2 linked regions of the Leucothrix mucor DSM 2157 genome follow. The protein of the gene in region 2 interacts with the protein of the main gene of each other region in a pairwise test. Links are inferred from orthologs where the notes say so. Each region holds a gene or a part of one and is shown on either strand. Other genes may lie near its edges. The genes, in order: aceE and nth.

Region 1 (16,579 bases), 1.1 Mb from region 2 along the record:
GTTGCACCACTGGTGCCAGTACCCGAGCGGCGGTAAATGATACGCGCGCCATCTTCGAATAAAACGCGAATACCTTGATTACCACTAACTGAAGCATCTACTGGGTCGGTGTAAGAGAAGTTATCGGCGAGTTTCACTGTTCGTGAGCCAAACTGCTTACCCGTCAATGCGCTTAAGCTCGCTTCCAGATGTGTAAATACTGCATCGACGCGCTCAGTTTCAACCGCTTCATAGTCGTGGCGGGTATAGAAGTTGCGGCCATACTGCTGCCAGTGCTCCATCACCAAATCAGCAACGCTCTGCTGCTTCACGGCCAAAATGTTTAGCCAGTAGAGTACTGCCCACAAGCCATCTTTTTCACGAACGTGATCAGAGCCGGTACCGAAGCTTTCTTCACCGCATAAGGTAATGCGCCCGTCATCCAGCAAATTACCGAAGAATTTCCAGCCCGTAGGCGTTTCAAAGCAATCCAAGCCTAAAGCTTCAGCTACACGATCAACCGCTTGGCTTGTTGGCATAGAGCGCGCAACACCAGCCAGTCCTTTTTTATAAGCCGGAATGAGCGCCGCATTGGCTGCCATAATGGCAAGGCTATCGCTCGGTGTGACATAGCAATTAGCACCCAGAATCATATTGCGGTCGCCATCACCATCGGAGGCCGCACCAAAGGCCGGTGCATCTTCGGAGAACATGCGCTCAACTAATGCTTCGGCATGGGCAAGGTTTGGATCAGGGTGGCCGCCACCAAAATCTTCAAGTGGGATTTCGCGAATAATATTATCTGCCGCCGCACCTAGGCGATTCTGTAGAATTTCCGTGGCATAAGGGCCAGTTACCGCGCTCATTGCATCAAAGCACAGTTTGAAGTCATCCTGTTTAATCAGGCTGCGAATGGCATCAAAATCAAATAATTCTTCCATCAAGTCAGCATAGTCAGCAACGGAGTCAATGATCTCAACTTGCATATCCAATACTTTAAACTCGCCAAGTACATCTAAAGCCAATGCCTCGTTATCGGCTCTTTGGTATTGCGTGATATTTTTGGTGACTTCGAATAGCTGGTCGGTGAATGATTCCGGAGCAGGGCCGCCATTGGCTGCATTAAACTTGATGCCGAAGTCACCATCCGGGCCACCAGGGTTATGACTGGCGGATAAAATAATGCCGCCCAGTGCTTTATGCTTGCGGATTAAATGTGAAACGGCTGGTGTTGATAGAATTCCGGATTGTCCGATCAGTAGCTTTCCAACCTTGTTCGCGGCCGCCATGCTAATGATGATCTGAATGGCTTCACGGTTGAAATATCGTCCATCGCCCCCAACTACTAAGGTCGACCCTGCAATGCTCGGCAAGCAATTAAAAATTGATTGAATGAAGTTAGGCAGATAGTGTGGGGTTTGAAAACGACTGACTTGTTTACGTAGTCCTGAGGTTCCCGGTTTCTGGTCTGCAAAAGCTGTCGTGTCAAAGTTCATACTGATCCTTTTGAATATTATGGTGGGTTTCGCAGTATCTAACGCTATGCTTACTCTGATGATAGAATGAAAGCAGGGTTGTTTCCATTAAAAACCCGCATACTCCAATGCAGTACCTCCTTTTCCCGTAGACTTTTTCTTATGACGACAAGCCTGATCAAACAACCACTGTCCCAATCAGAGCTCATGATAATGAGCAATATCGAAAAGGCGATTTTTCCACCGATCCCTCGTTCATTCGCCGCGCTCATGGAAATGTATGAAATTAATTACATGCAGCTGCGTCTACTGTGCGGTGATATCCGTAAATTAGAAGGTGATACGGTTTCTTTTGTTGAGTCGGGGATACCGCTTCGCATCACGGTGTTGGAGCAATGCCGACATACAACCATGTTGCTGCTGACCTACGACTTTGAAAATGGCGATGACCCGCGTCCTGACCTGCACATACAGATTTACCATGACTCCCGTCAAGCCAATGTATTGAGCCGCCGTTGCAATTTTTCAGGCGAACAAGTGTCAAGCGGTAAATTACGGTCAGATACTCAATTATTATGTCATTGGCGCACTAATCGGTTTTTATTCAAGTGGGTCAAGTACTTACTTAGGCAAGGCCATCAACTTTAATACCCACTAATCGACTCATAGATTAAATCTCTGTCATAAAGATTGACTAGACTACTAGGTTATTTATAATACCTACCAATTCACTAGGTAATTGTTTTCCTCTGCACCTATACCAAAATGAAGACTGTTAATTTTTAGCTGATTGGAGACTCGTAAAGATGAAGCTTTCAACAAAAGGTCGGTATGCGGTAACTGCGATGATGGATCTCGCCATTAATGATCGGAGTGGTCCGGTTACGTTGGCAGATATTTCAAGTTGTCAGGGAATTTCGTTGTCATACCTTGAGCAACTGTTTGCCAAGCTGCGTAAAGCGAAGCTGGTAGAAGGTGTGCGTGGCCCAGGCGGTGGATACCGCTTAGGTAAGCCTGCCAATGCGATTAGCGTGGCGGATATTATTTTGGCCGTCGATGAGTCAATCGACAGTACACAATGCCAAGGTAATGAAGACTGCCATGCTGGTGATCGTTGTATGACGCACAAGTTGTGGGAAGATTTAAGTCATCGCCTGTATGAATTCCTAAACGGAATTACGCTGGCTGACTTTATTAAGCGCCCGGAAGTAAGACGCATAGCGGTACAACAAAATACCACATCTAGTCACATCAACCGGATGTTCCAGCCGGTTGCGCGTGCAAGTTGATGCGGGTTTGCTAAGCAGGCCGGACAAGGGAGTCGTGTGGACTCACTCCGAGCCTGTTTTGATGTCATGAACTTCCCGCTTAGGGTGAATTTGTAACATCGTAAGCCTTGAATCAATGCCGTGAGCAATGTACGCCGCTCCGGTATCTATGTAGTAAAGATTGGCAGCCAGCAATGGCTTATCGACAATCGAGTGCCCCACCACTAGCAAATCAATTCCCGGCACCTTGGGTACCGTTTCTTTAGCACTGATATAGTGATGACGAAGCCTTGACCACTGTGCATGCTGCTGTAGTTCCTCATCATCCTGTAAGCCTTTCACAAACGCCTTCCAGTCAAGTCCGATTGGAATATCGGCGTGTACAATACCAATTTGACCGGTTGCGGTCGTGATTTCAAAAGCCATTGGTAATTCGCTTAGCGCACTAATAATGGCTTTACGTTTGTCATCCTTAACCATCAGCCACCAAGCACCACCTGCGCGCTCAGTCCATGCTTTAAACACAGCTTCTGAGTCTTGCGATTGCAGTAATAGCTTTTCGTGATTCCCTTGCAGGGCATGAAACCAAGGTTGGCCTAAAAACTCGAGCACGCGCTCTGATTGCGGGCCACGGTCAACTAAGTCACCCACAGAGAAAAGGCGATCTTGCTCTGTATTAAAACCGACCTGAGCCATTAATTGTTCCAGTGTTTCAAACATGCCATGTAAGTCACCGATAACAAAGTCACGGCCGGCATGATTTTCCGGAAAATATTTAAATAAAGGTACAGGCATAGTTGAAGGGCGCCTTGTTGGTAAGGCTCTGTGAATCAGGTCGCTTAGAATAGCATAAAACCGCTTGATATCACTTATCCCGTAAAGGCTGATTTGGAGTTCAGGTATTCGATTTCGGCATCGCTACTGTCACGCCCAAGAATGGCGTTACGATGTGGGAAGCGACCATAGCGCTCTACAATCTCACGATGGTGTTTGGCAAAGCGAATATTGCCTTCTAATTCGGACGCTTCGAAGCGCTCGACAGATAGGTCCTGATCTTGCATATGCTCGCTATGCATTAGCGGCATATATAAAAAACTGAGTTGTTCTTTGGGTAGTTGCTGATCAAAGCCTTTTTCTATTGCGACTTTGGTCACTTGAACTGCGGCTTGCTCAGTACTGAAACTGGCAGGCTCTCCACGAAACATATTGAGTGGAAATTGATCCAGCACGATACACAAAGCAAGACAACCCTCAGGGCTGTCTTGCCAAGTATCCAGCTGACCATCAGCGGCAGCGCGCCAGAGTGATTCATAATTTTGGGTAATCAACGCGTCGATCTCGGGCGTTGATGAGAACCAATGAGATTTCATCGGTTCGCTATACCAAAATGTCAGAATACTCTCTGGCGTCTGCATGGGATCAACCTTTTTTCTTCGGTGCGTAAATATCCGTACAAGTCCCTTCAGCAACTTCCGCTGCGAAGTTTAAGGTCTCGGATAAGGTTGGGTGAGGGTGAATGGTTAGCCCGATATCGTGAGCATCTGCATTCATCTCAAGCGCCAGTACTGCCTCAGCAATCAGTTCGCCGGCATTGTTGCCCACGATACCGGCGCCGATTAAGTGACCGGTTTCCTTATCAAACAATACCTTGGTCATACCTTCGTTACGGCCACGGCTCAATGAGCGTCCGCTGGCTGCCCAAGGGAATACACCCTTAGTATAGGCAATCCCGTTGGCTTTGCACGACTCTTCACTTTCACCCATCCATGCAATTTCAGGATCGGTATAAGCAACAGAAGGAATAGTGCGAGCATCAAAGTAAGCCTTATGGCCTGCAATAACTTCTGCCGCAACCTTACCTTCGTGAGTGGCTTTGTGTGCCAGCATAGGCTGACCAACAATGTCACCGATCGCAAAGATGTGATCGACATTGGTACGCATCTGCTTGTCCACGCTGATAAAGCCACGCTCATCAACCTGTACGCCGGCTTTGTCTGCATCAATTGCCAAGCCATTCGGGCTACGACCAATTGCCACTAGAACCCGGTCAAAGGTTTCAGTTGCTGGCGCTTTATCACCTTCAAAATGACAGACTAAACCTGCTTCTGTTGGCTCAATGGCGGTCACTTTAGTGTTCAGGTAAATATTTTCATATTTAGCCTTAATGCGCTTTTCCAGTGGGCGAATCAAGTCACGATCCGGTCCCGGAATTAAGCCCGGCGATAATTCAACAACGGTGATCTTGGAGCCCAGTGCATCGTATACCGTGGCCATTTCCAGACCAATGATACCGCCACCAACCACCAGCATACGCTCAGGCACTTCTGCCAATTCCAGCGCGCCAGTGGAGTCGATTACGCGTGGGTCATCCCAAGGAATAAATGGCAACTTAGTGACTCGAGAACCCGCAGCGATAATGCAATTATCAAAGCTGATTACTTGAGAAGCGCCATCTTCATCGACCACGTTAATGGTATTGGCTGAAGTAAATTTACCGTAGCCTTTAACGATCGTGACTTTGCGTTGCTTAGCCAGACCTTTCAAACCACCGGTTAATTTACCCACCACATCATCTTTGTGCGCGCGCAGCTTGTCCAAGTCAATCTCTGGTTCGGAGAACGTCACACCCTGATGCCCAAATTCTGCGGCTTCATTGATGATTTCAGCGGTGTGCAGTAAGGCCTTGGATGGAATACAACCCACATTCAGACACACACCACCGATACTCTCGTAGCGCTCGATCATGATGACATTCTGGCCCAAATCGGCCGCGCGGAATGCTGCGGTGTAGCCGCCCGGGCCGGAGCCCAGAACGACTAACTGTGCATGCTGATCTGATTCACCTGAGAATGTGGCTGCCGTTGGCGCTGGCGCCGCAGCAGGTTCAGCTTTTGGGGCAGGTGCTGGCTCAGCAGCGGCTGCCGGAGCAGGCTCACTAGCCGCTGCAGCGCCAGATTCCAGTTTGAAAATCACACTGCCTTCTGCCACGGTATCGCCAACGTTTACCAATACTTCGGTAATTGTTCCGCTATCCGAGCAAGGGATTTCCATGGAGGCTTTATCAGACTCCACGGTAATCAGTGAATCTTCTGCTGCAACCACGTCACCGACGCCAACCAGTACTTCGATTACTTCTACGCCGTCAAAATCGCCGATATTCGGGACTTTAATTTCAATTTGCTGACTCATGAGATTCTCCTAAACCAGTAAACGGCGCACGTCGCTCAACATGCGGCATAAGTAAGTCGTGAACTGCGCACCAGCAACACCATCAATCACGCGATGGTCATACGATAATGACAATGGCAGGATTTGACGTGGCTGGAAGCTGCTGCCATCCCAGACTGGTGAAGTACGAGTGTTAGAAACACCCAGAATTGCCACTTCAGCGCCATTGATGATTGGCGTGTAAGCCGTTCCACCAATACCACCCAGACTAGAGATAGTGAAACAACCGCCTTGCATTTCAGCAGGCTTCAGTTTCTTGTTGCGCGCTTTACCAGCAAACTCACGAATTTCATTCGACAATTCAACCAAAGTCTTCTTGTCGGCATCCGTGATAACCGGAACCACCAAGCCATCTGGCGTATTCACCGCAATACCAATGTTGAAGTATTGCTTCATCACCAGATTTTCACCGGTTGAATCCAGCGAGCTGTTAAAGCGAGGGAAGGCCTTCATGCTGGCAACTACGGCTTTGATAATGAAAGCCAGCGGCGTAATTTTCACGCCTTCTTTCTCCATTTCCTTAGCCACTTGCTTGCGGAATGCTTCCATCTCGGTGATATCCGCTTCGTCAAATTGCGTGACGTGAGGGATGCTCACCCAGCTTCGATGTAGGTATTCACCAGTCAGCTTGTTGATTTTGCTCAGAGGCTGCGTTTCAATGTCGCCCCATTTGCTGAAATCAATGGCTGGCATTGGCGCAATGCCAAATCCTGAACCACCCGCAGCCGGAGCCGCTTTTGGAGCAGGGGCTGTCATGACGGCTTTCACATGGCTAAAGATATCATCCTTAACAATGCGTTTTTTGCGGCCGCTACCGTTTACCTTGCCTAAGTCAACACCCAGCTCACGCGCTAAGCGGCGAACAGAAGGGCTGGCGTAAGCACGCTTAAAACTAACCTCATCAATATTAGCGGTGGGTGATTGCTTTGGTGCTTCTGCCACTGGAGCAGGGGCTGCTGCCGGAGCTGGCGCTGGTGTTGCCGCAGGAGCCGGAGCCGCTGCAGGTTCACTCGCCGCTGGAGCAGGTGCCGCAGCATCTGCGTCAGCATCCAAAATCAATACCAAGCTACCTTTGGCTACATTATCGCCAACGCTAACTTTTAGCTCTTTGACGGTACCGGCGTGTGAACTTGGGATTTCCATCGAAGCTTTATCAGACTCAACTGTAATCAGCGAGTCCTCAACTTCAACGCGATCGCCAACAGCGACCAGTACTTCAATGATTTCAACTGAGTCAAAATCACCAATGTCTGGTACTAACACTTCAACCGGGCCAGCTGGCGCTGCCGCAGCAACCGGAGCTGCTGGTGCAGGGGCGGCTGGAGCCGGAGCAGGTGCCGCCGCAGGGGCTGGTGTTTCCACCGGAGCCTCCGCAGGCGCAGCGTCAGCTGCTGCATCCACTTCCAAAGTAATAACCAGGCTACCTTCTGCGATTTTATCGCCGACACTCACCTTTACTTCTTTAACGATTCCCGCATCTGAGCTTGGGATTTCCATCGAAGCTTTATCAGACTCAACCGTAATCAGCGAGTCCTCAACTTCAACGCGATCACCGACCGCCACCAGCACTTCGATGATTTCAACTTCATCAAAATCACCAATATCGGGTACAACAATGTTTTTAATCGACATAATTATCTCCTCAGGCGTGTAGTGGGTTGGTTTTATCAACGTCGATGCCGTACTTCTCAATCGCTTCAGCAACCTTAGCGGCTGGCAATGTGCCTTCGTCTGCCAAGGCTTTCAGTGCAGCAACCACGATGTGGGTTGCGTTAACTTCGAAGTGACGACGCAATTCAACACGAGTGTCACTGCGGCCGTAACCATCTGTACCCAGTACTGAGTAACGCGCTGGAACCCATTGGCGAATTTGCTCTGGATATTGGCGGATATAATCCGTTGCCGCAATCACAGGGCCGCGATGGCCTTTCAGCAGTTGAGAAACGTATGGCACTTTTGGATTTTCCAGTGGGTGCAGACGGTTCCAACGCTCAACATCATTCGCTTCACGAGCCAATTCATTGAAGCTTGTGCAGCTCCAGATATCGGAGTCCACGCCCCATTCTTCGCTCAGAATCTCGGCTGCAGCAATGGCTTCGCGCAGAATCGTACCGGAACCTAGTAACTGAACCTTCTTCTTCTTCTTGCCGCCACCTTGGAACAAGTACATACCTTTAAGAATGCCTTCGTTGGCACCTTCAGGCAGCGCAGGCTGCTGGTAGTTCTCGTTCATTGCAGTGATGTAGTAGTAGATATCTTCCTGATTCACATACATGCGGCGCATACCGTCATGAATGATCACCGCCATCTCATAAGAGAAGGTTGGGTCATAACTAATACAGTTAGGAATCAGCGCAGCCTGAACCATGCCGTGTCCATCCTGATGTTGCAGGCCTTCACCCGCCAGCGTCGTACGACCTGCGGTTGCACCAATCAAGAATCCACGTGAACGACAGTCACCTGCTGCCCAAGCCAAGTCACCAATACGCTGGAAACCAAACATGGAGTAGTAAATATAGAATGGAACCATATTTACGCCGTGCGCGCTGTATGACGTTGCCGCCGCAATCCATGAGGAGAATGCGCCTGCTTCGTTGATACCTTCTTCCAGAATCTGACCGGATTTGTCCTCTTTATAGAACATAACCTGATCTTTATCCTGTGGCTCGTATAACTGGCCTACAGAAGAGTGAATACCTAACTGACGGAACATACCTTCCATACCAAAGGTGCGGGCTTCGTCAGGGACGATTGGAACGATGTGTTTGCCCAGTTTCTTATCACGCGTCAGGATCGTCAGAATACGTACAAATGCCATTGTTGTAGACATTTCACGATCGCCGGAACCTTGTAAGATTGGTGCTAATACATCCAGCTCAGGAATGCTCAGTGGTGCCGCAGTCGTGTTACGAACCGGAATCGAACCACCCAATTCTTTACGACGAGCCAGCATGTACTGACGTTCTTCACTGTCAATCGGAGGCAGATAGTAGTTTGCTGCAGCTGCATCTTCATCACTGATTGGGATGTTGAAGCGCTTTGCGAAGTCCATCATCTCTTCTTCGTTTAGCTTCTTCTGGCTGTGTGTGCGGTTTTGACCCTGACCCGCAGCGCCCATACCGTAACCTTTTACAGTGTGTGCCAAAATAACGGTAGGCTGACCTTTGTGGTTAACTGCCGCATGATATGCCGCATATACCTTGTGAGGATCGTGACCACCACGGTTCAAACGCCAGATATCATCATCCGACATTTTAGATACCATGGCTTTCAGCTCAGGGTATTTACCAAAGAAATTCTCACGTACATACGCGCCATCTTTAGCTTTGTAGTTCTGGAATTCTCCATCAACTACTTCCAGCATGCGTTTTTGCAGAATGCCGTCTTTGTCTTTAGCCAATAGCGGATCCCAGTAAGAACCCCACATGACTTTAATCACGTTCCAGCCTGCGCCACGGAAAATAGCTTCAAGCTCTTGTACGATCTTGCCATTACCACGAACCGGACCATCCAGACGCTGTAAGTTACAGTTGATAACCCAGGTCAGGTTGTCCAGCTGCTCACGACCGGCTAGAGAAATAGCACCTAGTGATTCTGGCTCATCGACTTCACCATCACCGAGGAAGCCCCAGACGCGACGGTCTTTAGTGTCTGCCAGATGACGCAGCTGCAGATACTTCATGAAGCGCGCTTGGTAGATAGACTTGATTGGACCCAGACCCATTGATACGGTCGGGAACTGCCAATAGTCAGGCATCAGCCATGGGTGAGGGTAAGAGGAGAGACCATTGCCGCCAGTTTCTTGACGGAAGTTATCCAGCTGCTCTTCGCTTAAGCGTCCTTCCATAAATGAACGCGCGTAGATACCTGGCGTGATATGGCCTTGGTAGAATACTAAGTCACCACCGTGTTCTGGAGATGGTGCATTCCAGAAGTGGTTAAATCCTACATCATACAGGGTTGCGGATGAGGCAAACGACGCAATGTGTCCGCCGAGCTCTGAGCTCTTACGGTTTGCGCGAACAACCATCGCGGCAGCGTTCCAGCGGATGTAAGTACGAATACGGCTTTCGATTGCCTGATCGCCCGGAATAGGCTCTTCAAGGTGGGTAGGAATCGTATTGATATAAGCAGTATTTGAAGAATACGGGAGGTTGGCACCATTGACTCGCGCGGTAGCGATCAATTTTTCTATAATAAAATGAGCACGTTGAACGCCTTCTGCTTCGATGATCGCATTGATCGATTCTGTCCAGTCAGCCGTTTCCTGCGGGTCAATATCCATTCCTGGGTTATTGATCGTCATAATAAGGTCTCTCCTCATGTTAGGTTGCGAATCTAGCATAGCAGTGATTTTTAATTTATCCTAGAAAAAAAATCTTAAAAAATATCAATTTTAAAAACAGTAACTTACGAGGGAAGAATAAATTCAAGGCCGTTTTAACAATTGTTAAATTAACCCAGAGAAAATGAATCCTGTGTTATTTTATTTAGCATTACTGTAAGCTTGATAGTATGACTGAAGAATCCCAAATTTACCCTCTCGCAGGGCGTTTCAGAGGCTTTTTGCCGGTAGTGATTGACCTTGAAACCGGAGGTTTTAACCACAAAACAGATGCGCTATTAGAAATGGCGGCGGTATTTATCCGTCGAGACGCTAATGGCGACCTTTACCGTTGGAAAACGCTGAACTGGCACATAGAACCGTTTGAGGGGGCTAATATGGACCCCAAATCTCTGGAGGTAAACGGTATTGATCCGTTTCAGCCCTTCCGTCAACAAATAGCCGTTGATGAAAGTATTGCTATTAATCAGATGTTCAAAGCTACCCGCGAAGAAATCAAGTTAAATGAGTGTAACCGTGCGGTACTAGTGGGACATAATGCAGCATTTGACCTGAACTTTCTTAATGCAACAGTAGAACGTCTTAAGCAAAAGCGCAACCCGTTTCACCCATTTAGCACCTTTGATACCGTGACTTTAGCAGCCATGGCTTTTGAGCAAACGGTTTTAGCGCGTTCAGTGAAAAAAGCAGGCTTTGATTGGGATGGTACACAGGCGCATTCTGCCATGTATGATGCTGAAAAAACGGCCGACTTATTTTGCCATGTAATGAATAAATGGCGTCAATACGTACCTAGCTTAGAAGAATGAGTAATGCGTTCCAGCCTCTGGCCGATCGCATGCGGCCTGAACGGCTAGAAGACTATGCCGGCCAGTCTCATTTATTAGCGGCTGGCAAACCTTTGCGAGCGGCGATTGATCAGGATCATTTGCACTCCATGTTGTTTTGGGGGCCACCGGGCACCGGCAAAACAACACTGGCTCGTCTGATTGCAAACTACAGTGGTGCGGCCTTTCAAACACTCTCTGCCGTATTGTCTGGCGTTAAAGATATTCGTTTGGCGGTTGATAAAGCCCGACAACATTATGCGGATACTCAGCGGGCTTCCGTGTTATTTGTTGATGAAGTCCATCGCTTTAATAAGTCTCAGCAAGATGCTTTCTTGCCGCATATTGAGAATGGCACCTTTATTTTCATTGGTGCGACCACTGAAAACCCGTCTTTTGAATTAAATAATGCCTTGTTATCACGCTTGCGTACCTATGTGCTGCGGGCGCTAACGCCGGACGATATCCGTCAGGTTTTAAGCCGTGCCATTAACGATGAAGTGGTTGGCTTTGGTAAGTTAGGCCTGCAAGTGCCTGAAAAGGTGGTTGATAATATTTCAGTTGCCGCAGATGGTGATGCCAGAAGGGCGCTTAACTGGTTAGAAATTGCGGTCGATTTAGCCGAGCCGAATCCCGACGATGATGGCGTTATTATTTCAGAATCCGTCATTGCTGAATTAGCCACTGAGCGGCATAACCGCTTTGATAATAAGGGTGATGTCTTTTACGAACAGATCTCGGCTCTGCACAAGTCGGTGCGTGGTAGTAATCCTGATGGGGCTTTGTATTGGTTTTGCCGCATGTTGGATGGTGGTTGTGATCCTCATTATGTTGCACGCCGCATTGTGCGTATGGCGAGCGAAGAGGTCGGTAATGCCGATCCGCGTGCTCTATCGCTGGCATTGGATGCCTGGCAGACATTTGATCGCTTAGGGAGTCCTGAAGGAGAGTTGGCATTGGCTCAGGCGGTACTTTATCTTGCAGTTGCACCTAAAAGTAATGCCGCTTACATGGCTTACAATCATGCGAAAGATGATGCGGCTAAATCTGGCAGCCTCGAAGTCCCCATGCATTTACGTAATGCGCCCACACGTTTGATGAAGCAAATGGGCTTTAATGAGGGTTATCGTTATGCGCACAATGAAGACGATGCCTATGCTGCGGGTGAAACCTATTTACCCGATGCCTTGCAAGATCGCGTCTACTATCAGCCGGTTGCCCGTGGCCTTGAAATCAAGATCGGCGACAAGTTAAAAGCGCTTCGCGAAAAAGATAAGATTGCCCGCAAAAAATCCAGCTAGTTTAATCTAATGACTATGCTAAACTGCTTAAATAACTGATAGTCAAGACTTAATCATTGAGCGACAAGCGATGGCTGGCAGTATTCTGAAGGATATTTTGGGCAGGGAATAATTTGAGCATGCTATTAACGATTGGGATTTTGCTGGTTATTGTGGTGGCAGTCGCTACCGTTGCGTTTGTCATGTTTTTTAAGCGATCCACTAAAGAATTGGCCTTTGTTCGTACCGGCTTGGGTGGTGAAAAAGTATTCTCCGATAATGGAGGTTTCGTATTCCCCGTTCTGCATGACAAGATCAATGTGAACATGAGTACCCTGAAAATCATCATTTCACGGGGTGATGAGCAGTCCCTGATTACCAAGGACCGTACCCGAATTAATGTTAACTCTGAATTCTTTCTGCGTGTCGAACCGAATCACGAATCCATTGCCAGAGCGGCTCAGGCCTTGGGTCAGCGAACTTTGTATCCCGATCAATTGAAAGAGCAGGTTGAAGGTCGTTGCGTTGATGCCTTGCGCCGCGCTGCATCCGTGATGGATATGCAGGACATGCACGATAAGCGCAGTGAGTTTGGTCGCAACGTCGAAGAAGGTGTTAAGACGGATTTGGCTAAAATGGGTTTGATGCTGGAGTCGGTGGCACTGACACAGTTAAATCAGACTGATCTCAAATTCTTCAATACGGACAATGCCTTTGATGTACAGGGTCTGACGTATATCAAGCAGCAAATTGCAGATAACTTAAAGCGTCAGAATGAAGTTGAAAACAACAAGCTGATCGCCATTAAGCAAGGCGATTTAGAGGCGCATAACAAGCAGCTTGACATTGAAAAGCAGGAAGCTTTTGCGGACCAACAACAGCAAAAAGCGATTGAAGAAGCGAAGATCATTGTTGATCGGCAGATCGAAGAAGCCAGAATTCAAACCTCTATTGAGTTGCAGGAAGCGCGCCGTAAGGAAAGTCGGGCAAAAGCTGAGGCAGAGCGCTCCATCGCTGAGGCATGGATTGAAACGGATGAAGTTAAAGCCAAGGCTGCGACTAAGAAAGAAGAAATCACCACAGCTCAAGAGAAAGCACAGGCCGATCGGAACCGCTTGGTAGAAGTGATTAGTGCTGAGAAAGAAGCGGACCGTCAACGCATCTTTGCCATTGCGCATGCGGATGCGGAAGTGCGTGAAGCCGGTGCTGCGAAAGTGCGTTTTGAAGTGGAAGCTCAGGGTAAGACAGCACTTAACTTGGCGGCCAATCAGCTCTCTGATAAGCAGATTGCGATGCAGGTTAAAACTAAGATTGTTTCGCAGCTGCCTGAAATTATTCGCGAAAGTGTACGACCACTGGAGAATATCGAAGGCATTAAGATTATGCAGGTTGATGGCTTCTCGAATGTTGTCAGTCGTGGAGGCGGTGCGGGTGGTGCTTTACCACCGGGGTCTGGTGGTGGCAATGGTGGCGGTGGTAGTTTAGCTGATCAGGTGGTGGATAGTGCTTTGCGTTATCGTGCTCAAGCGCCAATGGTTGAGTCGCTGTTGAACGAAATCGGCCTCACTGGTACCGGTATTAAAGACCTGACTAAAAGCCTGCAACGTGAAATGAATCCCAAGAAGCATAATGGTGGTCAGGAACTTGGAAATGATGAAATCCCACCAGATGCTGATATGACCGGCTTGTATCGTTTTGGCGAGTCAGCTGACCATGAAGCGCCTGACGATAGTGCTCCAGAGCCAAAGCCGAAATCTGCAGGGAAGTCATCTAGCAACGACTAATTCAGGTAACACAATTTAAGTAGCTTGGCTGCCAAATACCCGTAGCAATGACGGTTGGCAGCTAGCAGTAGTTATTCACCAATTGTTTTACGTAAGTGCTTAACCATCTTTGAGTAAAAGTCCCGCCGATACAGCACCAGAATCACCCAGCTAATAACCAAGATAAAAACTAATGGATGAATAAACCAGCTAATCACTGACAGTGCATAGTAATAAGAGCGTACTCCATCATTAAAGTGCTGAGCGCCGAGTGTGCTTAGGCGGCTCATCAGTTTGGCAACGGCTTCATCCTGCTCACTTTTCTCGGCCTCATCATTGCTGACTGATGCCAGAATAACGGCACTGTAGGAGTGCTGCATCATCGACCAAGCGAATTTAAAAAACGCGTAGATAAAGATTACGATCATCAAAGCTAATTTCAGCTCGACCACACTGACTTCGGTTTTGATAACAAACGACAGCTGATTGAGCAGGGCGACGATTTCTTCTGATGCCGCGATGGCTGCAAACAAGCCGGCTGTAATAAATAGAGAGGTCGAGCAAAAGAACGTCACCACGGCAGATAATCCCATAATGACTTGTGAGTCCATAATGCGGTTATCGCGTTTTAGCATTGCCATTGCCCAGCGGTCCCGCCATCTGGCCATGACGGTCATCAGTGATTTTTCGTGGGTGTTGGCGTAGCGGCTATAGCCTAGCCAGCAGAATAAAAACCATACTAAGGCGACCCAATCTAATACTGATAAGGGGAGGTTTTCCAGAGCTTGCATAAAAGGCCTTTAATCGTCGCGGAGAATTCATCATAATGCGATGCTTTAAAATAATCACAGATAATGCCGATGATTGCTATAGCGGATCGTATTGCTAATGAACTGAATGTCCGAAGCCAGCAGGTTACTGCGGCGGTTACTTTGCTGGATGAGGGCGCTACCGTACCCTTTATTTCCCGTTACCGCAAAGAGGTTACCGGTGGCTTGGATGACAGTCAGATGCGGGCATTACAAGAACGCCTGACTTACTTGAGAGAGCTGGACTCCCGTCGCGATAGCATTCTTAAGCTGATTGATGAGCAGGGCAAGCTTTCTCCTACGCTAAAGCAAGAGATCATGGGGGCTGATAGTAAAACCCGTCTGGAAGATTTATACCTGCCGTATAAGCAAAAGCGCCGTACCAAAGGGCAGATTGCCATTGAAGCGGGCATTGAGCCATTAGCGGATATCTTGCTGGCGAACCCTAGCTTAGACCCGGTGCAGGAAGCAGCCAAATACTTTAATACCGGTGCCGACTATAAGCAGGCTTTTGAAGATGAAAAAGGCGTGCTGGAAGGTGCCAAATATGTATTGATGGAACGCTTTGCTGAAGAGCCAAATCTGGTCGGTGAGTTACGTGACTTCATGGGCCAACGCGGCGAACTAAAGTCGGTGGTGGTTACGGGTAAAGAGCAGGAAGCCGCCAAGTTTACGGATTATTTTGATAACACGGATAATTTAAGCAAAGTACCATCGCACCGTATTTTAGCCATGCTGCGCGGACGTAATGAAGGCTTTCTGCAGTTAAAAGTTGATGCACCGGAAGATGGCTCAGATATGCACCCTTGCGAATATCGCATTGCAAAGCGCTTTGATATTAGTCAGCAAGGACGTAAGGCGGATAGCTGGTTATCTGAAGTCGTGCGTTGGACTTGGAAAATTAAACTACAAATGAAGCTTGAAACTGAGCTACTGACTGAGCTTCGTCAAAAAGCCGAAGAAGAAGCCATTCAAGTATTCGGGAAGAACTTGAAAGACTTGTTATTGGCGGCTCCGGCTGGCCAGAAAGCAACTATGGGATTAGATCCTGGTTTGCGTACCGGTGTGAAAGTGGCTGTGGTCGATCATACTGGAAAGTATCTGGACTCTACCGCAATTTTTCCGCACCAGCCGCGTAATCAGTGGGATGCATCGATTGCAGAGCTAGCGAAAATGGCGGCTAAGCATGATGTGCATTTAGTGGCGATTGGAAATGGTACCGCGTCCAGAGAAACAGATCGCTTGTGTGCTGATCTGATGAAGAAGCATCCTGAGCTCGGTTTGCAAAAGATTATTGTTAGTGAGGCGGGTGCATCGGTTTATTCGGCGTCTGAGTTGGCTTCCAAAGAATTCCCTGAGCTGGATGTGACGATTCGGGGAGCAATCTCCATTGCTCGTCGTTTACAGGACCCACTGGCAGAGTTAGTTAAAATCGATCCTAAGTCGATCGGTGTGGGTCAGTATCAGCATGATGTTAATCAGGCGCAATTGGCTCGCAATCTGGACTCAGTGGTTGAGGATTGTGTAAACCTTGTTGGTGTCGAGGCGAATACCGCATCAGCGGCGTTGTTAAGTCGGGTTGCTGGTTTGAATCAGACCATTGCG
Region 2 (7,595 bases):
TTCACTATTCTAAACGCTAATTCCTTCCTAAACTTTAACATCACACAGAATAATGACCGAAGATTTTACTCCATCCCATGACATTAATACAATCAATATCTATACATTGTTATCTAATGCATCACTATATATTTTGGTGTAGTAAATTATTTAATTGCTTTCCTTAGTCAATCGAGTACTTACTAAAAGTTAGTTTGTAACTGCCCGCTTCCAGAGATGACTCCCACAAATCAATGTCTATAGGTTTTGGCAATAGCTTATGTATAATTTGCTTTGTAGCCTTAGATGCCCTTAGACCAAAATACACGGCACTTAATCGACCAGGAACTTCTGCGATCTCACCTACAGCGTTGTTGTCAGATATTCTGAACTTTCTCCATTCTTGCTCATACTCCCAGTCCAAACTTTTTGTTAAAAAAACACTGGCACTTTTATCATTAATATTGATATGTAAAAAACCTTCTGAGGGGTGTCCCTTGGGGAAATACTTAATATCATTTAAAACTGGTTGATGGTTACTATATTTGACCTTAAAGAACTGCCCCCTAAACTCATCGTCGGTCAAATCATACTCTAAACAAACACCTTCATGATTATCTGAGTAGTGAGCCCAAAGCAGGAGGTTTTCGTGGTCTGTACTAAAGCAACATACTTTTAGTTGTTCTATTAGGTTATCAATATCGGTTAGATTTGAGCGATTGACATATATACCTTCGAAAGGGTCATTTAACTTATCTAACCGTGAGTGCCAAGCACAACGATTTAAAATCTCAGAAAACGTATTAATGTTAGCAGACCTATATCTGTATAACTTCAAAGCTAGCTCCTTATTAATTAATCTCATTATAATTCAAACTGAGCAGGCTAAAATTGAGAAAACAAAAAACTGAAAAAAAGTCTCCCTATGAACTTAAGAGTGACACACCTATTTTCTTTAAAGCCTTATCGAAAAATAATTTTTAGATTATTTTTTTATTTAGTTCTTCCAATACCTTTATAACATAAGACTCTAGCTCAAAACAAATATTGTTTATATAAGAAATCCCGTCAATCAACTCAATTGGATCAATTGGATCAATTGGATCAATTTTTTGTGAGTTACTTTGATAGACAACCTGTTTATTTATATCTAGTACTTGTTCTTCAAGCTCAACTTTACCATTAATTACGCTGGACTTACTTTTCATTTCTGAACCATCAAGAAGTGGTATATCATCCAATAACAAAAAATTCTTTTTTACTGGATACTTCATTAAACTTAATATGCTCTTAGTTTCGAAAAACTCTTCACCATCAAGAATTGTATGTTCTAAGGTAGACTTTAGTAACAAAGAAACGTAATATGTTCCTGTATCCCTGCGGACTTTAAGTTCATCATACCAACTTTCTCCGCTTTCAATTATTAACCTAGAAAGGATAGAGTTGTCTGACGTCTTTAGCAGGATTTTTATTAGTTTAGTATGGCTATGCAAGCTCTGACTACCTTTTACAAAGGACGTTATCACATAAGTTAGTGCCGAGAGCGCACTGCTAATTGAGTATATGATCGCTTGGAATTCATTTTCCAGTCTAATATCTCTATATTTAAAGCTTCTTGTCACAACGGAGCCTTCTGGTAACTCAGATAAACTCGAAGGTTTTAAGCTATAAAACGTCTTTGCATTTATTTCCTTTAAGTGACTAGAAGTATAGAAATCCCACTGTTCTTTTCTATGCTCAACACCTATATACTTTGATTTTAAATTCGCAAGTCGAGATAAATAATTTTGCTGATCTACATAAATATTCGGCTGATCACCCTTGCTTCTTGGGATGATTCTATGAATATAATAAGAAACACTATTTTTACATTTGCTCATATGGAATATTTATTTACTATCTTAATAAATGAATAGCTGCATATTATTATAAACCCTAAATTTGGCTTTATCTATGTTACTATAGGCTCGTTAACTCTTGATACTGATACTCTAAAGCTCTTTCTCTTTAAAATCACACAAATCACTAATCAAACACGCAGCACACCTAGGCTTCCTAGCCACACAAATATACCGCCCATGCAAGATCAACCAATGATGCGCATCGACCATAAACTCTTTAGGGATATGTCGCAGCAAGCCCTTCTCGACTTCCACCACATTCTTACCTTTAGCAATCCCCGTACGATTAGCCAGCCGGAATATATGCGTGTCTACCGCCATTGTAGGATGGCCAAAGGCCGTATTCAGCACTACATTTGCCGTCTTGCGCCCAACGCCCGGTAAGGCTTCCAACGCTTCACGATCATCCGGCACTTCGCCACCATGCTTCTCCACCAAAATCTCGCAGGTTGCGTACACATTCTTGGCTTTGTTGTTATACAGGCCGATGGTTTTGATGTAATCGCGCAGGCCTTCCAGCCCGAGATCTAAAATGGCTTGCGGCGTATTGGCGACTTTAAACAGTTTGTCGGTGGCTTTATTCACGCCCTTATCAGTGGATTGCGCGGATAAGGTGACCGCCACCAACAGCTCAAACGGGTTGGCAAAGTTCAGCTCAGTGGTCGGGTGCGGATTGGCTTCTCGCCAGCGTCGGAAGATTTCATAGCGCTTTTCTTTATTCACTTTGTGGCACGCCTCCGATCACGCGGCTCGCCGCTTCTGCCGCTTGTTTTTCTTCCAAGCGTTTTGCCGCGCGCCCTTTTTCTAAATGCGCATCGATCATGTTTTTAATGGCGATAATCAGCCCCAAGCCCAGAAAGGCACCGGGTGGCAATACTGCCAGCAAGAAGCCGGGATAATCTTTATCAAATAGCTGCAAGGTCAAGCCGCGTGCGGACTCGCCAAACATCACCGAAGCATCGGCAAATAAGGTGCCGCTGCCGATCACTTCCCGCATTCCGCCCAGCAATACCAGTACGGCTAAGAAACCTAAGCCCATCATCAAGCCATCCACAAACGATGGCAACATGGCGTTTTTAGAAGCGAAGGCTTCAGCGCGGGCAATGATCGCGCAGTTGGTTACAATCAACGGAATGAAGATGCCCAGTACATTGTGCAAATTATGCAGGTAGGCATTCATCAGCAAGTCCACCACCGTCACATTGGCAGCGATTACCATTACGTAAAACGGAATGCGGATTTCACGGCTGACCCAATGCCGGCTAAACGACACCGAGACATTGGAAATCACCAAGGTCACCAGCGTTGCCAGCCCTAGCCCTAAGCCATTCACCGCGTTGTTGGTGACAGCTAATAGCGGGCATAAACCCAGTAATTGCACCAGACCGGCGTTGTTATGCCACAAACCGTCCTGAATAATTTTTTTGTAACTCAGCTCACTCATGCGCTTGTTCCAAAGGTTGTGAGGTGGCCAGCTTTAAGGTTTCGCGTACCGCATTGACCACCGCGCGCGGCGTAATGGTGGCTCCGGTAAACTGATCAAATTCGCCGCCATCTTTGCGCACTTTCCACTGGCTTTCATCGGGATCGCTTAAGGATTTCCCCGAGAATTGCAAAATCCAATCGGCTTTATTGGTTTCGATTTTATCGCCTAAGCCCGGTGTTTCTTTATGCGAGATAACCCGCACGCCACGCAGACTATTATCCAGCGCATCGACCCCAATCAGCAGGCTAATCGGGCCGCTATAGCCTTGTAAGCTAGTGACTTCATAGATGCGAGCAACGCTATTAGCACCCTGCTTTGCGGTAAATACTTTAATGGTATTGGCGAGGCCTTTAATGCCCACATCCAGCTGCTGGGCCGTACTCAGCAAGTCATTGTCATACTCCGCAGCAGACACAATTTCGTTTAAACGTTGCAGGCGCATTTGGCGATCGTTTTCGGCGATCTGATCTTTGGTGAGCCACTGCGCGCCAATCAACAACACAACGCCAACTAAGGCAAAGAAGCCCAGCGTAATGCCTGAGCGCCACATGGCTTTTACATTATTAACGGACATGCTTAGTTTTACCTTTGCTGTATTGCCCGAAGACGGTTGGCTGCGTGTAATAATCGATCATTGGCACGGCCATATTCATAATCAATACGGCGAAGGCGACCGAGTCCGGATACACACCCCAGGTACGGATCACGTAGATAAAGAATCCAATACTCGCGCCGTAAAATAGCTGCCCTAATGGCGTCGTGCTGGCAGACACGGGGTCGGTCGCGATAAAAAATGCACCCAACATCGTCGCGCCGCTAAACAGGTGAAATACCGGTGACGCAAAGACGGTTGAATCAAACATCCACATAGCTAAGGAAACCACCACCAAGCCCCCCAGCACACCGCTTGGGATTTGCCAGCTGATGACTTGCTTTTTCAGTAGCCATAAACCACCTGCCATATACGCCAGCGAAGTCCATTGCCAAGCGCTGCCCGATAGCCAGCCAAAGCTGTCATCGGCCACAATTTCCTGATATTCCCGACCGGTAATTAATCCGGTGCGTACCGCATCTAGGGGCGTGGCGCGGGTAATGGCATCCCAGTCGGCATCCATCATCCCGAATACAATCGAGAGCGAGTCGCCCAGCCCTAACCATTCACCGGTAATCGTCGAAGCGCCCGGCCACTGGCTCATTTGAAGCGGGAATGAAATGATCAACACCGCATAACCAATCATGGCCGGATTAAAGGGGTTGTAGCCGATGCCGCCGTATAAATGCTTAGCGACGATAATGGCGAAAAACAGCCCGACCAATATCATCCACCAGCTAACCAGTGGCGGCAAAGTCAGCGCAAATAAGCAAGCGGTAACCACCGCACTGTAATCGTTGAGAAAGGCTTTAATGGGCCGCTTACGTACCCACAGCGCTAAGGCTTCCAGCGATAACGCGAATGCCACCGCCAATAACACGTTAATCAGTACGCCCCAGCCGTAGAAGTACAGCAGCGTAAGTACGCCCGGCACCAGCGCGTATAAAACCTGCTTCATCAGGCCGGAGATATCCGGCGCGTCGTTGACTAAGCTGGCGGTTTGCGTATCAAACTGCATGATCAGAATCATCCTGTTGTGTTTCAGCCTGCGCTTTGAGTGCGGCTTTTTTGGCTTTGGCGCGTTCCATCGCCGCTTTGATCACATCCTGCTTATTATCGCCGCCACCCGCAGCACCGGCTTTCTTTTGTTGCAGGGCTTCTTTTTGTTTTTGGCGTTTGGCTTCTCGCTCCGCTTTATCGCGCACTTTGCGGTATTCGTTAAACTCGTGTCGTTCGCGGGATTGATTGGCTTTTAGGGTCGCCAGTTCTTGCGCTTTGATTTCAGTTTTAGCAAAGCGGAAATAATCCACCAGCGGTATATGACTGGGGCAAACATAGCTGCAAGCACCACACTCAATGCAGTCAGCCAACTTATGCTCGGCGGCTTTTTCAAAATCCTTAGCACGGGCATGCCAGTACAGCTGTTGCGGCAGTAATTCCACTGGACAGGCTTGCATACACTTACCGCAACGAATGCACGGCATCACCAAGCGTTCACTAGGTGCCTCTTGCTGCTGATTTAGCCGCAACTCGGATTTGGAGCTAACCAAAATGCAGTTGGTGGCTTTAACCACGGGGAACTCATCGCTAGGCAATGCGAATCCCATCATCGGGCCGCCCATAATCAGGCGTTCAGCGCGCTTGGTGTAGCCGCCAGCCTGCTCGACCAAAAAACTAAACGGCGTACCCAACAAGGCATCGAAGTTTTTAGGCTGCTGAATGCCATCCCCCGTGACGGTCACAATGCGCGAGAGCAACGGCTCGCCACGCACCACGGCGCAATAAATACTGTAAACCGTGCCCACATTGTGGCAAAGCGAACCCAGTGTAGGAGAGCGCACATTGCGAGGGATTTCAAGGCCGGTCAGAATTTTGGTTAGCTGGCGCGCATCACCGCTGGGGTACATGGTTGGTACGGCAATGACTTCGATATTGGTGGCATTGGCTAAGTTGCTTTGATCTGCAAGTGCTTGCTTGAGCGCCGCAACGGCTTCCGGTTTATTGTCTTCAATGCCAATCAGGCAGCGCTTGGCTTTCAGCAAATACATGACTATATCGATGCCTTGCAATACTTCTGCCGCCCGCTCGCGCATTAGCATGTCATCGCAGCTGATGTATGGCTCGCACTCTGCCCCATTAATAATGAGCGTATCGACCCGACTTTGACCGGCTGAAGCCAGCTTCACTTCACAGGGAAATACTGCGCCGCCTAAGCCCACTACGCCTGCCGCATCAATACGGGCCAGTAACTCTTCCGGCGACTGCTCAGTGTAATTGGCCAGCGGAGCCATGCGCTCACTGCCCCAATCATCTTTGCCATCGGTTTTAATCGTGACGCATAAGCCCGGCAAGGCTGAAGGATGTGGCAAGGCGTGATTATCAATTTTGCTGACCGTGCCAGAGCTTGGCGCATGAACCGCCGCACTGACGCCTGCATGACTGGAGGTCGCCAGCACCTGCCCTTTATAAACGGGTTCACCAACGCTAACCTGCAAATCAGGCAAATGCCCCACATGCTGCTGCAATGGCACAATTAATTCGTTTGGAATGGCGGAGGTTTCAATTGGCGAATGCGTGGAAATCGCTTTATGAAACTCAGGATGCACCCCACCGCTCATGCGCCAAAGTTGTTGGACGATGCCGCTCATGCGCTGTACTCCACTTTTACCGGAATATTCCGCAGCCCCTTTGGCTCAGGAAACACCCAAGTTTCCGGCGTTTTAGGTACCGGAATCATATCAATGCAATCCACGGGACATGGCGGCAAGCACAGCTCACAGCCGGTACATTCATCTGCAATAATCGTGTGCATTTGTTTCGCCGCACCGACAATCGCATCCACCGGACAGGCTTGAATGCACAAGGTGCAACCGATGCAAGTGTCTTCGCGGATAATCGCCACTAATGGCTCGGGAGGATGCTCGCCAATTTCAGCATCTAGCGGAACGGCTTCTACATCCAGCAGATCGGCCAATGCCTGAATCGTGGCTTCACCACCTGGCGGGCAATGATTAATTCCCACCTCTTCTTTGGCGATGGCTTCGGCATAAGGCCGACAGCCGGGGTAACCACATTGACCGCACTGCGTTTGTGGCAGTAACTGATCAATTTGATCGGTAATCGGATCGCCTTCAACTTTAAATTTAAGCGCCGCATAGCCTAGCAGTGCGCCAAAAAACGCTGCCAAACCCACCATTACTAGAATTGCCATAACCATTGTGAATTACTGCGCCTTGATTAAACCGGTGAAACCCATAAACGCCAGTGCCATTAAGCCTGCCGTGATCATGCCAATGGCGTTGCCTTTAAAGGCTTGCGGCACATCAGAGACCGCAATTCGCTCGCGCATGGCCGCAAATAGCACCAATACTAAGGTGAAGCCAATTGAAGCACCAAAACCATATAAAGCCGACTCTAAGAATCCGTGACTTTGCTGCACATTGAGCAATGCCACCCCGAGAACGGCGCAGTTAGTGGTAATTAGCGGCAGATAGATGCCTAATACGTTATAAAGCATCGGGCTTGATTTGTGCACGACCAGCTCGGTAAAGCCGACGATGGCGGCGATTACCAGTATAAAACTAATGGTTCGCAGGTATTCCAGACCAAACGGCGCTAGCAAATAATCATTCACTAA

What was found.
Region 1: the proteins of nth (region 2) and aceE interact in binary tests that used the Escherichia coli proteins (3 or more experiments, as listed by UniProt). The link is inferred for Leucothrix mucor DSM 2157 from one-to-one orthologs.

What each region holds. Positions count from the first base shown.
Region 1 is NZ_ATTE01000001.1:1,914,741-1,931,319, reverse strand. What follows is about bases 7,393-10,612. They hold aceE (pyruvate dehydrogenase (acetyl-transferring), homodimeric type), read right to left. Parts: upstream 10,257-10,612; coding sequence 7,593-10,256; downstream 7,393-7,592. Other genes in these bases: rnt (ribonuclease T), read left to right, coding at 10,466-10,612; aceF (dihydrolipoyllysine-residue acetyltransferase), read right to left, coding at 7,393-7,582. Outside these bases: LEUMU_RS0108560 (alpha-D-glucose phosphate-specific phosphoglucomutase), read right to left, coding at 1-1,475; LEUMU_RS0108555 (DUF1249 domain-containing protein), read left to right, coding at 1,668-2,102; LEUMU_RS0108550 (Fe-S cluster assembly transcription factor), read left to right, coding at 2,261-2,743; LEUMU_RS0108545 (metallophosphoesterase), read right to left, coding at 2,786-3,517; LEUMU_RS0108540 (DUF924 family protein), read right to left, coding at 3,592-4,137; lpdA (dihydrolipoyl dehydrogenase), read right to left, coding at 4,142-5,911; more of aceF, read right to left, coding at 5,921-7,392; more of rnt, read left to right, coding at 10,613-11,104; LEUMU_RS0108515 (replication-associated recombination protein A), read left to right, coding at 11,101-12,423; LEUMU_RS25225 (flotillin family protein), read left to right, coding at 12,543-14,186; LEUMU_RS25220 (DUF599 domain-containing protein), read right to left, coding at 14,258-14,956; LEUMU_RS0108500 (Tex family protein), read left to right, coding at 15,026-16,579. UniProt on the Escherichia coli protein: Component of the pyruvate dehydrogenase (PDH) complex, that catalyzes the overall conversion of pyruvate to acetyl-CoA and CO(2).
Region 2 is NZ_ATTE01000001.1:801,301-808,895, reverse strand. Bases 788-3,786 are described here. They hold nth (endonuclease III), read right to left. Parts: upstream 2,604-3,786; coding sequence 1,971-2,603; downstream 788-1,970. Other genes in these bases: rsxG (electron transport complex subunit RsxG), read right to left, coding at 3,317-3,786; LEUMU_RS24465 (electron transport complex subunit E), read right to left, coding at 2,596-3,324; LEUMU_RS0103585 (hypothetical protein), read right to left, coding at 960-1,859; LEUMU_RS0103590 (DUF2971 domain-containing protein), read right to left, coding at 788-817. Outside these bases: more of LEUMU_RS0103590, read right to left, coding at 164-787; more of rsxG, read right to left, coding at 3,787-3,940; electron transport complex subunit RsxD, read right to left, coding at 3,930-4,976; electron transport complex subunit RsxC, read right to left, coding at 4,966-6,606; electron transport complex subunit RsxB, read right to left, coding at 6,603-7,175; electron transport complex subunit RsxA, read right to left, coding at 7,182-7,595. UniProt on the Escherichia coli protein: DNA repair enzyme that has both DNA N-glycosylase activity and AP-lyase activity. The DNA N-glycosylase activity releases various damaged pyrimidines from DNA by cleaving the N-glycosidic bond, leaving an AP (apurinic/apyrimidinic) site.